DNA from 4 places in the Halobacillus sp. SY10 genome. Region 4 is predicted to be linked to each of the others. Evidence: riboswitches for the same ligand, from Rfam matches in the RefSeq annotation. Region 4 holds a riboswitch; each other region holds the start of a gene.

Region 1 (4,213 bases), 1.7 Mb from region 4:
ATTGCACAGAATTCATGGTCAAATTTGAAGAAGATAAACTTGCTGAACATCCATATGATGAAGAAGCCTTCCGTAATGAGCTCAGTGAAATGGGAGATTCTCTGCTTGTCGTTTCTGATGAAGACTTGATCAAAGTCCATGTCCACGTGGAATATCCAGGTGAAGCGATGACCTTGGGGCAAAGATACGGCAGTCTTGTCAACATGAAGATTGAGAATATGCGTGAGCAGCATACGTCGATCGTTGGTGACAAAAAGAAAGCCAAGCCCAAGTCAGAGGAAAAAGCAGAGTACGGAATCGTGACAGTAAGCATGGGAGACGGAATCAAGAAGTTGTTTGAAAGTCTTGGAGCTACTGTTGTTATCCAAGGTGGACAAACCATGAACCCGAGTACTCAAGATCTTTCGGAAGCGATTAAAGAAGCACATGCAAAACGAGTGCTTGTCTTGCCGAATAACAAGAATATCGTCATGGCTGCTGAACAAGCGGCAGAATTAGCGGATGTAGAGGTGGCTGTCATTCCATCGAAAACGATTCCTCAAGGGATGAGCGCCCTTCTAGGGTTCAACCCAGAAGCGGATCTTGATGCGAATAAAGAGGAAATGCAGAGCCTCATGGCTGAAGTGAAGACAGGGCAAATTACGTACGCCGTCAGAGATACACAAATTGATGGGTTGGACATTTCCAAAGGCCATTTCATGGGAATCGCCGATGGCAAAATTTCCGCCACAGATCAAGATGCATTGACGACTGCTAAAACGTTGTTGAACCAAATGATTGACGAAGATGAAGATGAAATTCTGACCATCTTGACAGGTGAAGAAGTCGACGAAAAAGATGTAGCAGAACTTGAATCATTCATAGAAGAAACGTATGAAGATCTAGAAGTGGAAATCCACAATGGTGGACAGCCGATTTACTCCTATATCTTTTCAATCGAATAAAACGTGCAGGAACGCAGCTCTTGGGGCTGCGTTTCTTTTATGCTTGTTTTCGAACCACCTTGACTCGAAGATGGTTTCGAATAGAAAAAACAACAATCAAGAGATAGCCGGATAGCAGACAAGTGTACACAAACGTTAAGATCGAATCACTGACTTGGATCGAAGAAAGTAAAGTCCTCGTATTTGTAAGTATGATAAAACCTCCGGCTAATACTCCAAGAACAGAAGAGGGGAGGGTTTTGACAAGCCAAGCGGCAATGGGTGCTGCTATGACACCACCGATAACGAAAGATGAAATGAGCAGCCAGCTGAACTGGTCATGCCCTAAAAAAATCAAAAACCCAGCCGTTGCTGAAATCGTTACCAGAAATTCGCTCGTATCCACTGTTCCAATGACTTTTCTTGGAGCAATCCCTGATTGAGAAAGAAGCGCAGGTGTATTCACAGGTCCCCATCCACCCCCTCCGACACTATCCAAAAAACCCCCGGCAATTCCAAGTGGCAAGAGGAAACGTTTGTTTACAGACTTCTTTTCTTTGGTATGTGTTTTTTTCGAAAGGTATAGGAAACGAAAAATGATATAAATCCCTAGTGTGAGTAGGAATATGGATATGTAAGGTCTAATGAATTCCCCTGATATATAGCTTAAAAATGCCGCACCTAAAAAGGCACTGATGGCTCCAGGAACTGCGATAATCATGACAAGGCGTTTATCTACATTGCCAAATTTATAGTGGGAAAAGCCTGAAACAGCCGTGGTGGCGATCTGAGACATATGGATGGAAGCGGATGCTACAGCAGGAGCAAGTCCATAGGATAAGAGAATGGTTGATGAGCTAAGCCCAAACCCCATGCCGAGTGCACCGTCCATCAGTTGAGCAACAAACCCAATGAGTGCGAAAATCGTTAGTTTTTGCAAAGTGTACCACTCCTTTTAAAAAGTCCAATGTATAGTAAAGTATTTTTCATTATTCCTATGCATTTACTTGGTTTTATAATCAAAAAAAACTCCCCCGTCTGAAAGAAGGGGGAGTGATCCGCACCTTATCTTTCAGCCTTCTGGCTGCTGGAATGAGCACCTTCTTAAAGGTTGCTGCGGGATCGTCAGACCAGTTTCCTCCCCCGACTCTTCATAAGGATCGTATGAATATTTTTAGAATAATTCTAAAACTAACGGACATGGATTTGTTTGTCAAACATATTTATTAAAAAAGCAGAAAAATTATAATTTTTCAAAAAAACATTGACATCTGTTGAAAAGGAGCATAAGATTTGTATCAACTTGTTTTTCAAAAAATTTCATACCTTTTCTTATCTAGAGAGGTGGAGGGACTGGCCCTTTGAAACCTCGGCAACGGGTCTGATGATGTATACAGATACTGTGCCAATTCCAGCAAGTGGTGAACGCTTGAGAAGATAGGGAGAATGTAGTTTACATGTATTTGTAAAAGCCTTTCTTCTTATCGTGAAGATAGGCTTTTTTGCTTTTAAGAAAGGAGGAGGAAATGAAACCATCACTCATCACATATCAATCATTTGAAAACCCATTTGAGGGTGATCCACCGAAGGGCGACGATACAAAAGGAGCAGCGGAAGTCATTCGCTGGGCATATTCTCAGTATAAGGACATTGCGTATGCCTGTAGTTTCGGAGCCGAAGGTATCGTTCTCATAGATTTGATTTCGAAGGCTCAGCCGGATGCCGAAGTCGTTTTTCTTGATACAGACCTTCATTTTCAAGAAACTTATGAGCTTATTGAAAAAGTAAGAAAGAGATATCCGGCACTAAACATAACGATAAAGAAGCCTGACATCAATCTGGAAGAACAGGCAGAACAATTCGGATCCGCCTTATGGAAACGGAAGCCGGATCATTGTTGTTACATCCGTAAAATAAAACCGCTCGAAGATGCCCTCAGCGGGAAAACAGCGTGGTTGTCGGGGCTGAGGCGTGAACAATCCCCTAGCCGACAAAAAACAAACTTCGTCAATAAGGATGAAAGATTCAAATCCATAAAAATATGTCCGTTGATTCACTGGACATGGGAAGACGTATGGCAATATATCCGACTAAATGGGTTGGATTACAATGAATTACACGATCAGAATTATCCCAGTGTCGGATGCATTCCATGTACGGCTCAGGCAGCCGATGATGGGAGATCAGGAAGATGGAAAGGGTTCAATAAATCCGAATGTGGTTTACACACAGCGGAGCCTTTGGAAGAGGAAAATTCATGAAGGAGGAATTTGCATGTCAATCATAACCCCGCACGGTGGAGAACTTATAAACAGATGGAAGGAAAAAAGACCGGAGGAGCTGCCGGAAGATATCATCGAGCTTGATTCAATGGCCTTAAGTGATGTCGGTTTGATTGCGAATGGTGCTTATAGTCCATTAAAAGGATTTATGAACAAGGACGACTATGAATCTGTTATCGATACGATGAGGTTGAAAGATGGCACTCCATGGAGTATTCCTATAACGCTCCCAATCACAGAGTCACAGTCCCGGACGCTTGGAAGGAAAGCGCAGTTGGTCAAAGACGGGGTTGTATATGGAACGATTACGATAACTGATCGATTTAAACCGGATAAGGAAAAGGAATCTCAAAACGTATACTTAACGACAGAGCCTGAGCATCCTGGGGTGAACAAATTATACAACCGACCAGATTGGTACGTAGCAGGCGAAATTGAGGTCTTTCAAAAACCTCCTTACGAACATGGAAAAGCTTTTTATTTGGATCCAGAACAATCGAGGGAGCACTTTCAAGAACTCGGGTGGAAAAAGGTCGTCGGTTTCCAAACAAGAAATCCTGTCCATAGAGCTCACGAATATATCCAGAAAGCTGCACTGGAAACGGTGGATGGATTGTTTTTAAATCCTCTTGTGGGTGAAACAAAAAGTGATGATATTCCCAGTGAAGTCCGAATGAAGAGCTATCAAGTCCTTCTTGATCAGTACTATCCAAAAGAAAGAGTCACATTGGCCGTTTTCAATGCAGCGATGCGGTATGCAGGGCCAAGGGAGGCGATCTTTCATGCAATCGTCAGAAAGAATTTCGGTTGCTCTCACTTCATAGTCGGCCGCGATCATGCAGGTGTAGGGGATTATTATGGTACGTACGATGCGCAGAAAATTTTCAGCCATTATGAAGATGGGGAGCTTGGGATCACGCCACTTTTCTTTGAACATAGTTTTTATTGCAACGCTTGCGAATCGATGGCTTCCCATAAAACCTGCCCCCACGACAAAGAACATCACAT
Region 2 (4,213 bases), 1.0 Mb from region 4:
TATTTGAACCGTTTGCCTGTGGATGCGATAAAAATCGATCGTTCTTTCATTAATCAAATTGGTGAACGAGGGGAAGAGGTGCCGATCGTCAATGCCATCATCAGTATGGCGAAAAGTCTCGGCCTGCAAGTCATTGCTGAAGGTGTGGAAACAAGTGAACATATTGCTTACTTAAAACAAAAAGGCTGTTATGAATATCAAGGCTATTACTTCAGTAAACCTGTACCGGCAAGTCTTGTACACAATTAACATGAGTGATCAAATTTACCATTCTTAAAAAACCGTCCATGATCCGTGACTTCTTTTGGACGGTATTCATTTTAGCAAGAAAGCATACGGTCGACCCATGCTCAGAGTATCAGGCTCTGAGCATTTTCTTTATGCAGGGAAGGTCTATTTCAAGTATGCTTTCTATTAAAGGAAGAGCGATTCAAATGGATTTGGAGTATAGGGGGATTCTTATGGCAGAAATGCTAACCATTTATAATGAAAATGAGCAGCCAATTGGAATAAAAGAAAGGGAGAAGGTGCATTTGGACGGGGATTGGCACGAAACGTTCCATTGTTGGATGTTCCACAAGGAAGGTGAAACGATCCATTTATTGCTTCAACAAAGAGCTGATCACAAGAAGGACTTCCCGAGCTTGTTTGATATTACCGCTGCGGGACATGTAGAAGCGGGGGAGGATGTACTTCTGGCTGGTGTCCGGGAAATTGATGAGGAAGTCGGTTTGACGGTTGTGCCTGGAGATTTAATCCCTCAAGGCGATTACAAGGAGGAACTGAAGGAAGGGGTTCGCGTAGACCGGGAAATTTGCCGTATTTACCTCTTACCATGGACAAATGACAAGACCTTTACGATTGGAGAAGAGGTGAAGGACATCGTTTCTGTGCCACTGGAAGATATGGAAGGTTTGATGGATATACCACGGAGCGTGAAGGGGGTCTCTATTCTTAATGGTGAAGAAAAAGAAGTGAATCGTAAAAATCTTGTCCCACATGAAAAAGGATATGAGCGGTATGTTTTCCAAGCGATTCGAGAATATGTCGCAAAACTTTGACAATATTCCAACTTGTTCTATATAATTTCTGATTAAGTGATAGAGAGAGGAGACGAACGATGACGAATACATCTTTTGATACGAAAATAGTCCACCATAAGGCGGATCAAAGTCTTGTACCGAATAGCAAGAGTACACCGATTTACCAGACGTCCGCCTTTACATTCAAAGATTTGGATCACTTGGAAAGTTATTATGAGGGAAACAGCCCTTATTTATATACGAGAGAGCGTAACCCCAATACTGATGAACTTGCTGGAACCGTTGCTGAACTGGAAGAAGCACCAGCCGGAGTAGCGTCTTCATCCGGAATGTCAGCCATCCTTGCCGGCATTCTCGCAGTTGCAAAACCCGGGGATCATATCGTTGCCGCAGAGGATGTTTACGGAGGTTCACACAAGCTGATCACCAAAGAGCTGCCCACGTTCGGGATTGATGTAACGATGGTTTCTTTTTCAAATCTGGAGGAGGTTTCAGAGGCGATCACAGACAAAACGAAGCTGCTTTATACGGAATCGATTTCAAATCCTTTTTTACGGGTGGAAGATCTTGAAGGCCTCGTCGCTCTTGCTCGCAAAAAGAATGTGAAATCGATGGTTGATAATACGTTCGCGACCCCATACTTATTGCAGCCGTACACGCGTGGCGTCGACCTTGTCGTACATAGTGGGACGAAGTATATTGGTGGGCACAGTGACGTGACGTGTGGTGTGCTGGTCGGGAGTGAGGAATTGGTTCAGGCTGCTACCCAGAAGATTGTCACATTTGGTGCAAATCTCAGCCCATTTGAAGCATGGCTGACTCAACGAGGGGCCAAAACGTTAGGTCTTAGAATGAAGAAACAATCATACAATGCAAAGCAGGTAGCAAAAGTCCTGGATGAGCATGATGCCGTCCGTACCGTCTATTATCCCGAAAAGGTATCGGAAAGAGGGAACGGTGCCATTGTGACCATCGAGCTTAATGATTCGATTGACATAGAGGCGTTTTTTCGATCGCTCGGTTGGGTGAAAATCGCCCCTACGTTGGCAGGAGTCGAAACGACGGTTTCTTATCCTGTACGTACGTCCCATCGTGCGTTATCGGATGAGGAGCGCGAGAAGATCGGCATCAATGATTATGTGATTCGACTGTCAATCGGAATCGAAGATCATGAAGATATCATAGAACAGCTGAAAAAAGCGATTGTAGATTCTAAAAGTTGAATTTTCTAAAATGATTGACTTTTCTGTTTGTTATCCGTTATAATTCACAACATGATCAATTAACTGCATACATCTCTTATCAAGAGAGGCTGAGGGAATAGGCCCTGTGAAGCCCGGCAACCTTCAAACATCGGTTTGAAAAGGTGCCAAGTCCTACAGATCTAAAAGGTCTGGTAGATAAGAGGAGGAAACGAAATGACAAACCCTCTTCTTATTTGGAAGAGGGTTTTTTGCTGTTCGGAAGAAAGTTCCATGGACATTTTGTATGCACAAAGCCAACTATATCTATAAGAATAGAAACCTTTACGAGGAGGAACGAATCATGACTAATTCATTTGAAAGCTATGATGTAGATACGATTTCTTTACACGGAGGGCAGTCCCCGGATCCGACCACAGGATCTCGTGCGGTGCCGATTTACCAAACGACTTCCTATGTTTTCCACGACACAGAACATGCCCAGAGCCTTTTTGCGCTTGACGAGCCGGGAAATATCTATTCCCGAATCGGAAATCCGACCGTCGATGTTTTTGAAAAAAGGATGGCCCTCTTGGAGGGAGGAGTCGCTTCTGTTGCGACAGCTTCCGGAATGTCAGCCATTGCTCTATCCATTCTGAACATCGCAGGATCTGGAGACGAAGTCGTTGCCGCGTCGAACCTTTATGGCGGGACCTATAATTTATTCGCTAACACTTTACCGCGATATGGCATTAAAGTCCATTTTGTCGACCCGGAGGAGCCGGAAAACTTCCGAAAAGCGATTACAGATCGAACGAAAGCTGTCTTCGCTGAAACGATCGGAAATCCAAGCTTGCACGTGCTGGATATTGAAAAGGTAGCGGCCATCGCGCATGATCATGACCTTCCACTTCTAATCGACAACACATTCGCGACCCCTTATACATGCCGGCCGATTGAGCACGGAGCCGACATCGTTATCCACTCCGCGACGAAGTGGATCGGGGGCCACGGGACGGCCATTGGAGGAGTGGTCGTAGACGGAGGACAGTTTAACTGGGGAAACGGCAAGTATCCGGTTTTCACAGAGCCTGATAGTAGTTACAACGGAATCGTTTATACCGCCGACTTCGGAACGCTTGCTTATATTACGAAACTGCGTGTCCAGCTGCTTCGGGATTTTGGATCGTGTTTGAGCCCGCAGAATGCTTTCTTGTTGTTACAAGGGTTAGAGACGCTGCATTTGCGTGTCGCCCGTCACGGAGACAACGCCCAGGAAATTGCAGAATACTTACAAGGTCATCCTGATGTGAAATGGGTATCGTATCCAGGGCTCCCTACACATCCAGCCCATGAACTAGCCAACCGTTACCTTAATGGAGGGTATGGTTCGATCGTAAACTTTGGCATCAAAGGTGGACGGGAAGCCGGAAGACAAGTGATCAATAATATATCGCTCTGGTCCCATGTAGCAAACGTTGGAGATGCCAAATCATTGATCATCCACCCTGCATCAACGACACACCAGCAATTGTCTGTCGAAGATCTTGCTGCAAGTGGAGTGACGGAAGAATTAATCCGCTTATCCATTGGACTTGAGTCGAGCAAGGATTTGATTAATGATCTTGATCGTGCCATTGCGAAAGCGACAGGAAGAGCGCCGGAACAAACAGCGATCACCGAAAATGATGAAGGTGTCATCAAGTGGGCCTTAAGCTCCTCTAAAACCGAAGAAGATGGGGAAACGCGTCCAAAACGTTTGGCGGTCGTCGGATTGAGCGGGAAGCCTTCACGTCCGAGCCATCGTCTAGCGAGAAAAATGCAGAGGCTGGGTTATCAAATCGTCCCTGTAAATCCAAGAGAAACGGAAGTGCTTGGAGAGAAGGCGTATCCAGACCTAAGATCGATCCCATTCAAAGTTGATGTCGTGCAAGTGTTCCGCAGTCCGGAAGCAGCCATTGAAATTGCTAAGGAAGCAGCGGAAATCCG
Region 3 (4,213 bases), 1.5 Mb from region 4:
AATCTCATCTAGGATTTGCTGATAGGCTCTCAGTTCCATGTTGCAATAAGGACACCATCCTCCGCGATAAAAAGTAAGGACGACCGGTCCACTTTTTAATTGTTCATAAAGCTCGACCGTTTCCCCCTTCGCGTCAGGCAAGTTGAAGTTTGGCGCTTTCTCTCCTGCTGACAAACCTTCTCCATCATTTGAAGATTCAAGTTCATCAATCGCCTTCTTCATTTTTTCTTGTATTTCATCAGGAGTTGCTTTCTTGAATTTTTCAATGTAATCGTTATAATGCTTTCTCATTTCTGTCTTCATGAAAAAACTCCTTTTCAGCGGATTCACTTTTCATTATATAGGGGTGCGACACTCGAAGAAACTGATTTGCTCTCTCTCGTCATCCATAAGGCAAGACCAACGGCTAATACCCCAGCTGTTAATTTACCAACCAATACTGGGAAAATCATATCCCTTTCTACACTAGCCACGAACGCAAAATGGCTGCCGATGACAAACGCCCCGCTCACCGCAAAGGCAGCATTGACCGTTTTCCCTCGTTCATCCATATCTTTCATCGTCGCTAACATGGGTAAGTGATGTGCCGTAGAAGCGATCAGCCCTGTTAAGGACGTAGCATTCATGCCTAACCTTTCACTCAGTTGTCCTATCCATCTCTCTCCCCGCTGATTGATGAAAGCGACAAGAGGATAAGCACCAGCTAATGTAACGGTAATCCTTCCAACGATGATGATCCCTTCCGATAAAGGAGCCATCCCCGGCAGGACAACGAACCCTGTCAACGTTTCGATAATAATGAGAGCAAGACCTGTAATGATGATGATTTCAATGGTTTTTCCGAAATAAGAAAATAACCGGATCGTTATGTTCGTGAACAACCATAATCCCGCCCCGATACAGCCGGAGAGCAAGATAGCCGGCGTCAAATTACGTAACATCCACGCCGCTTCATATCCTGCCAGTGCACCACCGACAAAGCATCCGATCGGAACCGTAACTAAACCTGCTAAAATTCCCTTTGAAAAGAAAGGCCGATCTTCTTTTTTTACAATCGTAAGCGCAACAGGAATTGTAAAAACAAGCGTCGGTCCCATCATCGTACCGAGGAGTGCCCAGGAAAAAGTGGCCGCTTCCTCTTCCACAGCTAGAGATTCTGCCAAAGGGTAGGCACCCATATCAATAGCAAGCATCATGGATGCAAACATCGAAGGATCCGCCCCGAACCATAAAAACAACGGGCGGATGACAGGGGCCAGCCACTGGGACAGTACGGGTGCTAGGGATATGATCCCTACCATCGAAAGAGCAAGTGGTCCCATCATCATAAACGCTTCGTAAAAACGCCACCCGAGAGATAGCCGGTGATTAAGCACATAATAATCAAGGGCACCCAATACCATGAAAATACACATCACAATTAGAATCGCGTCATTAACCCACAAAAGCCCAGCCCCTTCCTTACATTTTTTAATCAATGTTTACGGGAACTTCTACACAGGGTAGGAGTTCTTCTATAATGGCTTGCTCGTCTTTACACAGTGGACGCTAACATAGCCATTCAATTTTTTTATAAAGGAGAAGAAGAAATGGTACAAGCTCTGTTCATCGTTGCGGTCATTTTCATTGCAGCGAATCTCGTGTACTTTTTCACGAATAAAACATACAGAAAAAGCTACTTCAGCACGGCACTTTTCTTTCAATTATTTTTTGTACTGACAGGTGTATTACTAGGGTTTACGGTCCTCTACTATTTGCTATCTTTAGATGGAGTCATTCTAGTTACTAGTTTATCATCCCGGGAACCTGTCGAACCAACCTTTTTGGACTTGCTTTACTTCAGTGGGGAAACCTTGTTGAGCGTAGGTTATGGTGACATGTTACCTGTGGGGATGGCTCGTTTCTTTGCCTTGCTTGAATCGGGAATCGGCATCCTTCTCCCTACAGCCTATTTCTTAAAAGCCATGGATGCATCCAGGCAAAAAGAAGATTAAGAAGGTTTACCTATATAAAAGGACCCTCGCGAAAGGGTCCTTTCTTATTATCCAATGGAGCATGCGGCAGATCCATGCTTTTGTAAATATTTCTGGTGATGCTCTTCTGCTTCATAAAAAGTTGTGGCCTCTTCTACTTCTGTAACGATCGGGCGTTTGAAAATCCCTTTACCTTCCCATTCTTTAATTTTTTCTTCAGCAATGTACTTCTGGCTTGCATCCGAATAAAAAATGACAGAACGGTATTGGTGACCAACGTCGATTCCCTGCTTGTTGCGGGAAGTCGGATCGTGAGCTTCAAAGAAGATATTTACAAGTTCTGCATAAGTGATTACGGTTGGATCGTAGTTCACTTTCACAGATTCCGCGTGTCCACTCTTGCCCGCTTTGACTTGTTCGTATGTCGGGTTATCCAGATGGCCGCCAATATAACCGACCTTCGTTTCTGTAACCCCTTCGAATTTTTCAAAAAACGCTTCTACTCCCCAAAAACATCCTGCACCGAAAATAGCTGTTGCCATTTAACATCTTTCCTTTCCCTTAACGCAACTTCTATCGAGAGCCTTGACGGTTATGGTGCTTACACGAAAAGACCCCTTTTCTTATCCAGTAAGAAAAGGGGTCGCTAATATCCGCACGATCCTCTCATCTCTTAGAATGTGAATACATTCTACAGGAATTGGCACCGTTCTCGTCAATCCGTAGATTGATTCGATGGTTGCCGGGCATCAAAGGGCCAGTCCCTCCGCCTCTCTGGATAAGAAGTTTCCGTTATTTATTTTTGTTAGTATCCATAGTACTACGTTTTTGTAACGAAGTAAAGGAAAACAGATTAAAAATTTCAAATGATTGTACATCGAGTTTTGTCTTTCTTGATTTCATTGTATTCAGAGCTTAACATGCTCATGCCTGTCTGTAAAAAAATCCGCTTCAGCTCAGTTCTGGCCTGTCGTGTAAACTTCTTCAAACGGCTGAACAATGACGAATCCATCGCCTTCAAACTCCATTTGAATGGACTCCCCGCTTCCGCGTCCAATCAACGTTTTGAAACTGATGTCTGTTCTGAAATTCGGCTCCAAGTGCCCTGACCAGGCCACAGTAGCATGCGGGTCAGTGATTACAGGTTCCCCTGGACGAACTAGCAGCGTCAATGGTTCATAGTGCGAAGTAATCGCGACGCGTCCACTTCCGCTGAGGGTTACATTGAATAAACCACCCGAAACCATCCCGGCCACTTTTTTCATCAGTTTTATATCCCAATCAATGCTCGGCTCAAATGCCAGAAGGTCGTTTCCATTCACTGTGATTGTTTCATTATCCAGGTCAAAAATAGTAATCTTCTTGCCCTGATCGGCAAGGTAAAGACGACCACGGCCAGTAGCCTTCATTAAAGAACTCCCTTCACCAGTCATCGCTTTTTTAAATAAACGACCGACGCCATGCTCAAGGATGCCCTCTCTTTCAAATTTGATGTTCCCATTATAGGAAATCATCGCGCCTGCTTTAGCCCATACTTGATCGAGTAGATTCACCTCAAGGATTCTCGGGGTCTCCAGCTCAAAGTAATCATTCTCGGATTCATCCTGCTTCGTTTTTCTAATAAATTCATCAATGGAGTAGTCACTCATCATCTGTTCCTCCTTAGCGTATTCTATGATTATTTATGCTTTCTCATTGCTTCTATACCACGATGGATCAAAATCGAGGCCTAAAGTTTTCGGATCTTAGTGGCTATGATTTTAATGAGCCTTCGTCATTTATTATTCAATAAAGACGGACAAATCCCTACTGTAAATAAGGATTTTTATTCTCCCTCCAAATGCTTGTCAAACCAATCCAACACCTCAGACGCATACTCTTTGAAATGCAGCCTTAGTCCGTGGCCTCCGCACAATTGGAATAATCTGTATGACCCGGTCATGAAAAATCTTCCTTTTCCTAACTTTACATACGGAAGGGCGTGTGAAAGGTTTCATTTTTGGAGGTGCTAGGGAAAGAAACTTCTATAAGAGTTGTGATAGACTCGATGTAACTTCACTTGAAAGGGAGAATCTGTATGTATGGCTTAGATGAAAAAAGAAATGAACTGCTCCATTTTGTTGAAGAAGTTTCAGAGCAAGAAGCATCCGTCAAGCCTGAAGAAGATCGTTGGTCCATCCTTGAAGTTTTAGAACATTTATACTTAATGGAACAATTAATCGTTTATCAGATTAATCAGG
Region 4 (4,213 bases):
AACAAACGGTTTTTCGTTGTAGTTGAGTATAATCCAATATTCAGAAAATTAAAACCCCAAATGACAAAATTATTGGAATTTTTTATTTTCTCTACGGGTTCTCCCTGCTTTGTTTGAATGGGGACTATTTTAGTGGTAAAATTTTTGAAGGCTGAGCTTTAGTCGAGAAGTGAGGTGGAAGTTATGCAGGAAGACGCTTCGATGAAGATTGATGAAGTAGATAAAAAAATACTGGAATTATTGATTGAGGATGGACGCCTTTCCTATACGGAGATTGGGAAAACTCTCGATTTATCCCGTGTTGCTGTTCGTTCACGCGTCAACCAGCTGATTGACTGTGGCATAATTGAAAAGTTTACAGCTGTGGTCAACAGTGAAAAAGTCGGTAAACAAGTTTCTGCTTTTTTCGAAGTCGACTGTGAGCCCCGATCCCTCGTTGAGGTAGCCGAAAACCTCGCGAACAATCCTTATGTCGCCAGTTGCTATCAAATGACAGGACCAAGCACCTTACATATGCATGTGCTCGTCAAAGACTTCAAAGAGCTTGAATCTTTTATTAATAATGAATTATACGCATTAGAAGGAATTACCCGTGTAGAAAGTCATACGTTATTACGCCGGTTTAAGAGCAGGAGCGGCTTGAAACTATAAAAAAGGCAGGTTATCCACAAATGGATAACCTGCCTTTTTTATGAAATAGTTAATGATATGATGGTAATTCCAAAAAGCATAACAAAACATCTCAATTTATGTATGAAAAATTTAAATCAAATCCGTAAGGTAAGTGCTATAAAAACGTAGGCTTGCGCGTTATCAACTTGTAACGTTTCAATCACTAATTATTTGTTAATAAGAGTGTGATGATCTACCTATTCATATAATAATCTCTTAGAACTACTTAACTAAAAATAACGCAGCTCTTTACTAAACAAAAGAGCTGCGCTTTCCTCCTAGTTTTTTTCCGCCTAGAGTTAATATAATTTAAGAGTTGAACGAACAAAACAATTATTGCTTATCATTAAATCCATATAAATACTCCACCAACTTGCCAAATTCATCATCAGAGGAACACTCAATTTGTAGATCAATAAAGGTCATCACAACTTCTTCATCTTCAAACGGGAAATGGCTGTTATCTACATTGGTTAGGATGTCCCGCTTGGATAATCCCTTTTTAAGTAAAACATCAACGGCCTGCTTCATCGAAGATACTTCTGCCATGTGTATGCCCCCTTATTTGATATCTTTCCTCACTTCTAAACTCTCTTGTCAGGTTCTTTTGACTGTTAGTAATAGCGAGGATGACAAGAGTTAAATTCTTGTACTAAATATTTACTACACTATTGATCCAAATTCCTGCTCCTCCTAGAAAAAACGACTTTGCAATTATGAGTAAACCTAGGTGGTAATCAAAACATAAGTCTTCAAAAACATAAACACATTTATAACCTAAAAAGATACGAAATACTAGTGAAAACCACTGCTGTTAAGCTATCTATTTGTTTTCTCATACGTTTGAGAGCATACGCTAAATAAAATAAATTTTCACACTTTTCTACAAAATTTATTGACACCTGCGCTTTGCCTTGCTAACATGGCACTTAACCAAATAACGAAAGAACATCTTATCCAGAGAGGTGGAGGGACTGGCCCTGTGAAACCCGGCAACCGCTATATTCATAGCATGGTGCCAAATCCTACTGAGTGAACGCTCAGGAAGATAAGAGATTTACATAATCTCTAGCCTCTCTATCACTGATAGAGAGGCTTTATATTTTCCAATTGAATACTTATTTCTTATCCAGAGAGGCAGAGGGACTGGCCCGTTGACGCCCGGCAACCATCAAGCAACCGCTTGAAAAGGTGCTAATTCCTGCAGGAGATGATCCTGGAAGATAAGAAGAGCCAAGAGCCCTCTTCTTATTTTTGTGAAGAGGGCTCTTTCTATTTTTAAAAAAGGAGTGGCTACATAGATGAGTATCGTACTTTTAGATGGCATTCGAACCCCGTTCGGTAAATGGAAAGGGGCCTTGAAAAAGAAATCCGCAACAGAACTTGGATCGCACGCGTTAAACGCGTTAATTGAGAAAAATCCGATAGCCAAACAGGCGGATGGTGTGCTGCTTGCCCAAGTGATCCAGGCTGGGGGCGGCCAAAATCCTGCCAGGCAAGTCGCTTATAAGGCAGGGGTGGAGATCGATACACCTGCCATCACATTGAACAATGTCTGCTTAGGCGGGATCGCTACCATCGCAGATGCTTCCCGAAGACTGCAATTGAATGAAGGAGAATTATACGTCGTCGGCGGATTCGACTCGATGACGAACGCACCTCACACCGCTCCTGTACGGGCTTCTTCAGGACTCGGTCATAGCATGCTGAAAGACACCTTACTAAACGACGGTTTATGGTGCGCCTTAACGGATGTATCGATGGGTGCACTTACCGATGAGAAAAACCGCTCCTATGAAATCAGTCGAGAGGAACAGGATGAATATGCCGCTCTTTCCCAGCAGCGAGCAACAGAGGCTCAAGAAAAGGGATGGCTGCAGCCGGAAATCGCTCCTTTTTCATGTTTGCTTGAAAAAGATGAAGGCGTACGCAAAGGAACGACAGTAGAGAAGTTATCCAACCTCTCCCCCGCCTTTTCCAACGAAGGCACGATTACGGCAGGCAATGCTTCTCAAATGACAGACGGGGCAAGCGTTGGGATCGTTACCACGAAAGAGAAAGCAGAATCACTCGGTCAGGATCCGTTGGCGGAAATCATCGATTGGTCCGAAATTGCCGGGCCAGATCCAAGTTTACAAACGAAACCATCGCAAGCCATCCAAGAATTATTAGACAGACATCAATTGACGACGGACGATATCGATCTGTTTGAAATCAATGAAGCGTTTGCCAGTGTGGTGATCGCCAGCTGCCGGGATCTTGATATCGATTATGACCGCGTCAATGTTAACGGTGGTGCGATCGCTCTTGGTCACCCTTTAGGTGGCACTGGATTCCGACTTGTTTTGACTCTTGCCCATGAACTCAAACGACGTGGCGGAGGAAAAGGCATCGCTTCCCTTTGCGGCGGTGGCGGACAGGGCATGGCCCTCTTCATTGACGTTCCTCATTCATGACTCGAAAGGAGACAAATCCAATGACTACATCGATTACAGCTCAGCGTTCCCCTTATCTTTGGGAACCAACGAGCGAAAGAATAGAACAATCACATATCAAAGCTTTTGCTGAATCTACCGGTCAGCCGCTTTTTCCATATGAACGGTTCCATCGCTGGTCCGTTTCCCACCTTTCTGAATTTTGGTCAGCCGTTTGGGATTATTCAGGAATTATCGGAGAGAAGGGTGACCGTGTGTTTATCCCTGGACCTTCGATGCCTGATAGTACATGGTTTCCGGAAGCACGGTTGAATTTCTCCGAAAACCTCCTGCGCGGTTCTCTTGATCGGACCGTGGCCTATGAAGCGAATGAGACAGGGGTTCATCGAAGCATTACTTTAGAAGAATTGAGGCAATCCGTAGCTAAAGCCCAGGAAGGGTTAAAACAGTTAGGTGTGCAAAAAGGCGATTGTGTCGCCGGAGTCACGACGAACGATATCCAAGGGTTGGTCGCTTTACTTGCAACCACTTCACTCGGGGCAACCTGGACCTCCTGTTCCCCTGACTTCGGCACGAAAGGAATCGTCGATCGCATTGGTCAGGTGAAGCCGAAGGTATTATTTGCTGCAACCTCTTATCAATATAAGCAGAAATCATTCGATATCGTGGACAAAATCAAACAGACGACAGAGCACTTGGATGGACTATCTGCACTCGTCACGTTCGGAGGCGAAACTTCTATAGAAGGACTCCAGTCTCTCTCCTGGGATGAGCTTTGCAACAATGATGCAGTAGAGCCGTCGTTCGAACCCGTGCCTTTTGACCACACCTTATATATTTTATATACATCAGGAACGACGGGGCTGCCGAAAGCGATCGTCCATTCGGTCGGCGGGACGCTCCTGCAACATGTCAAAGAACACCAGCTGCATTGCGATGTCCAGCAAGATGATGTGTTGTTCTGGTACACCAATACCGCCTGGATGATGTATCCATGGCTCGTTTCAGGGTTAGCCAGTGAAGCGGCGATTCTATTGTATGACGGTTCTCCCGTAAGGCAGGATTCCCTCACCCATTTGTGGGACATTGCCGATGAAGTCGGCATC

The links. Region 4 has a riboswitch for S-adenosylmethionine ahead of ACJA3J_RS18350 (acetyl-CoA C-acyltransferase). Riboswitches for the same ligand answer to the same signal wherever they lie in the genome.
Region 1: it holds a riboswitch for S-adenosylmethionine, as region 4 does, so the genes downstream of both, ACJA3J_RS09915 (phosphoadenylyl-sulfate reductase) here and ACJA3J_RS18350 (acetyl-CoA C-acyltransferase) in region 4, are expected to answer to the same signal.
Region 2: it holds a riboswitch for S-adenosylmethionine, as region 4 does, so the genes downstream of both, ACJA3J_RS01775 (PLP-dependent aspartate aminotransferase family protein) here and ACJA3J_RS18350 (acetyl-CoA C-acyltransferase) in region 4, are expected to answer to the same signal.
Region 3: it holds a riboswitch for S-adenosylmethionine, as region 4 does, so the genes downstream of both, msrA (peptide-methionine (S)-S-oxide reductase MsrA) here and ACJA3J_RS18350 (acetyl-CoA C-acyltransferase) in region 4, are expected to answer to the same signal.

The regions. Positions count from the first base shown of each region.
Region 1 covers NZ_CP174345.1:1,935,399-1,939,611, forward strand. The annotation lists gene ACJA3J_RS09905 (DAK2 domain-containing protein) at 1-944, shown strand, start outside; gene ACJA3J_RS09910 (sulfite exporter TauE/SafE family protein) at 982-1,863, opposite strand; SAM riboswitch class I at 1,986-2,083, opposite strand; SAM riboswitch class I at 2,253-2,367, shown strand; gene ACJA3J_RS09915 (phosphoadenylyl-sulfate reductase) at 2,450-3,184, shown strand; gene sat (sulfate adenylyltransferase) at 3,198-4,213, shown strand, end outside.
Region 2 covers NZ_CP174345.1:326,983-331,195, forward strand. The annotation lists gene ACJA3J_RS01760 (EAL domain-containing protein) at 1-249, shown strand, start outside; gene ACJA3J_RS01765 (NUDIX domain-containing protein) at 462-1,061, shown strand; gene ACJA3J_RS01770 (trans-sulfuration enzyme family protein) at 1,121-2,266, shown strand; SAM riboswitch class I at 2,340-2,450, shown strand; gene ACJA3J_RS01775 (PLP-dependent aspartate aminotransferase family protein) at 2,589-4,213, shown strand, end outside.
Region 3 covers NZ_CP174345.1:828,594-832,806, reverse strand. The annotation lists gene ACJA3J_RS04180 (peroxiredoxin-like family protein) at 1-303, opposite strand, end outside; gene eutH (ethanolamine utilization protein EutH) at 327-1,445, opposite strand; gene ACJA3J_RS04170 (ion channel) at 1,590-1,994, shown strand; gene msrA (peptide-methionine (S)-S-oxide reductase MsrA) at 2,042-2,515, opposite strand; SAM riboswitch class I at 2,637-2,758, opposite strand; gene ACJA3J_RS04160 (AIM24 family protein) at 2,930-3,622, opposite strand; gene ACJA3J_RS04155 (DinB family protein) at 4,051-4,213, shown strand, end outside.
Region 4 covers NZ_CP174345.1:3,598,276-3,602,488, forward strand. The annotation lists gene ACJA3J_RS18340 (Lrp/AsnC family transcriptional regulator) at 202-651, shown strand; gene ACJA3J_RS18345 (hypothetical protein) at 1,006-1,221, opposite strand; SAM riboswitch class I at 1,623-1,727, shown strand; SAM riboswitch class I at 1,795-1,902, shown strand; gene ACJA3J_RS18350 (acetyl-CoA C-acyltransferase) at 1,974-3,128, shown strand; gene ACJA3J_RS18355 (acetoacetate--CoA ligase) at 3,149-4,213, shown strand, end outside.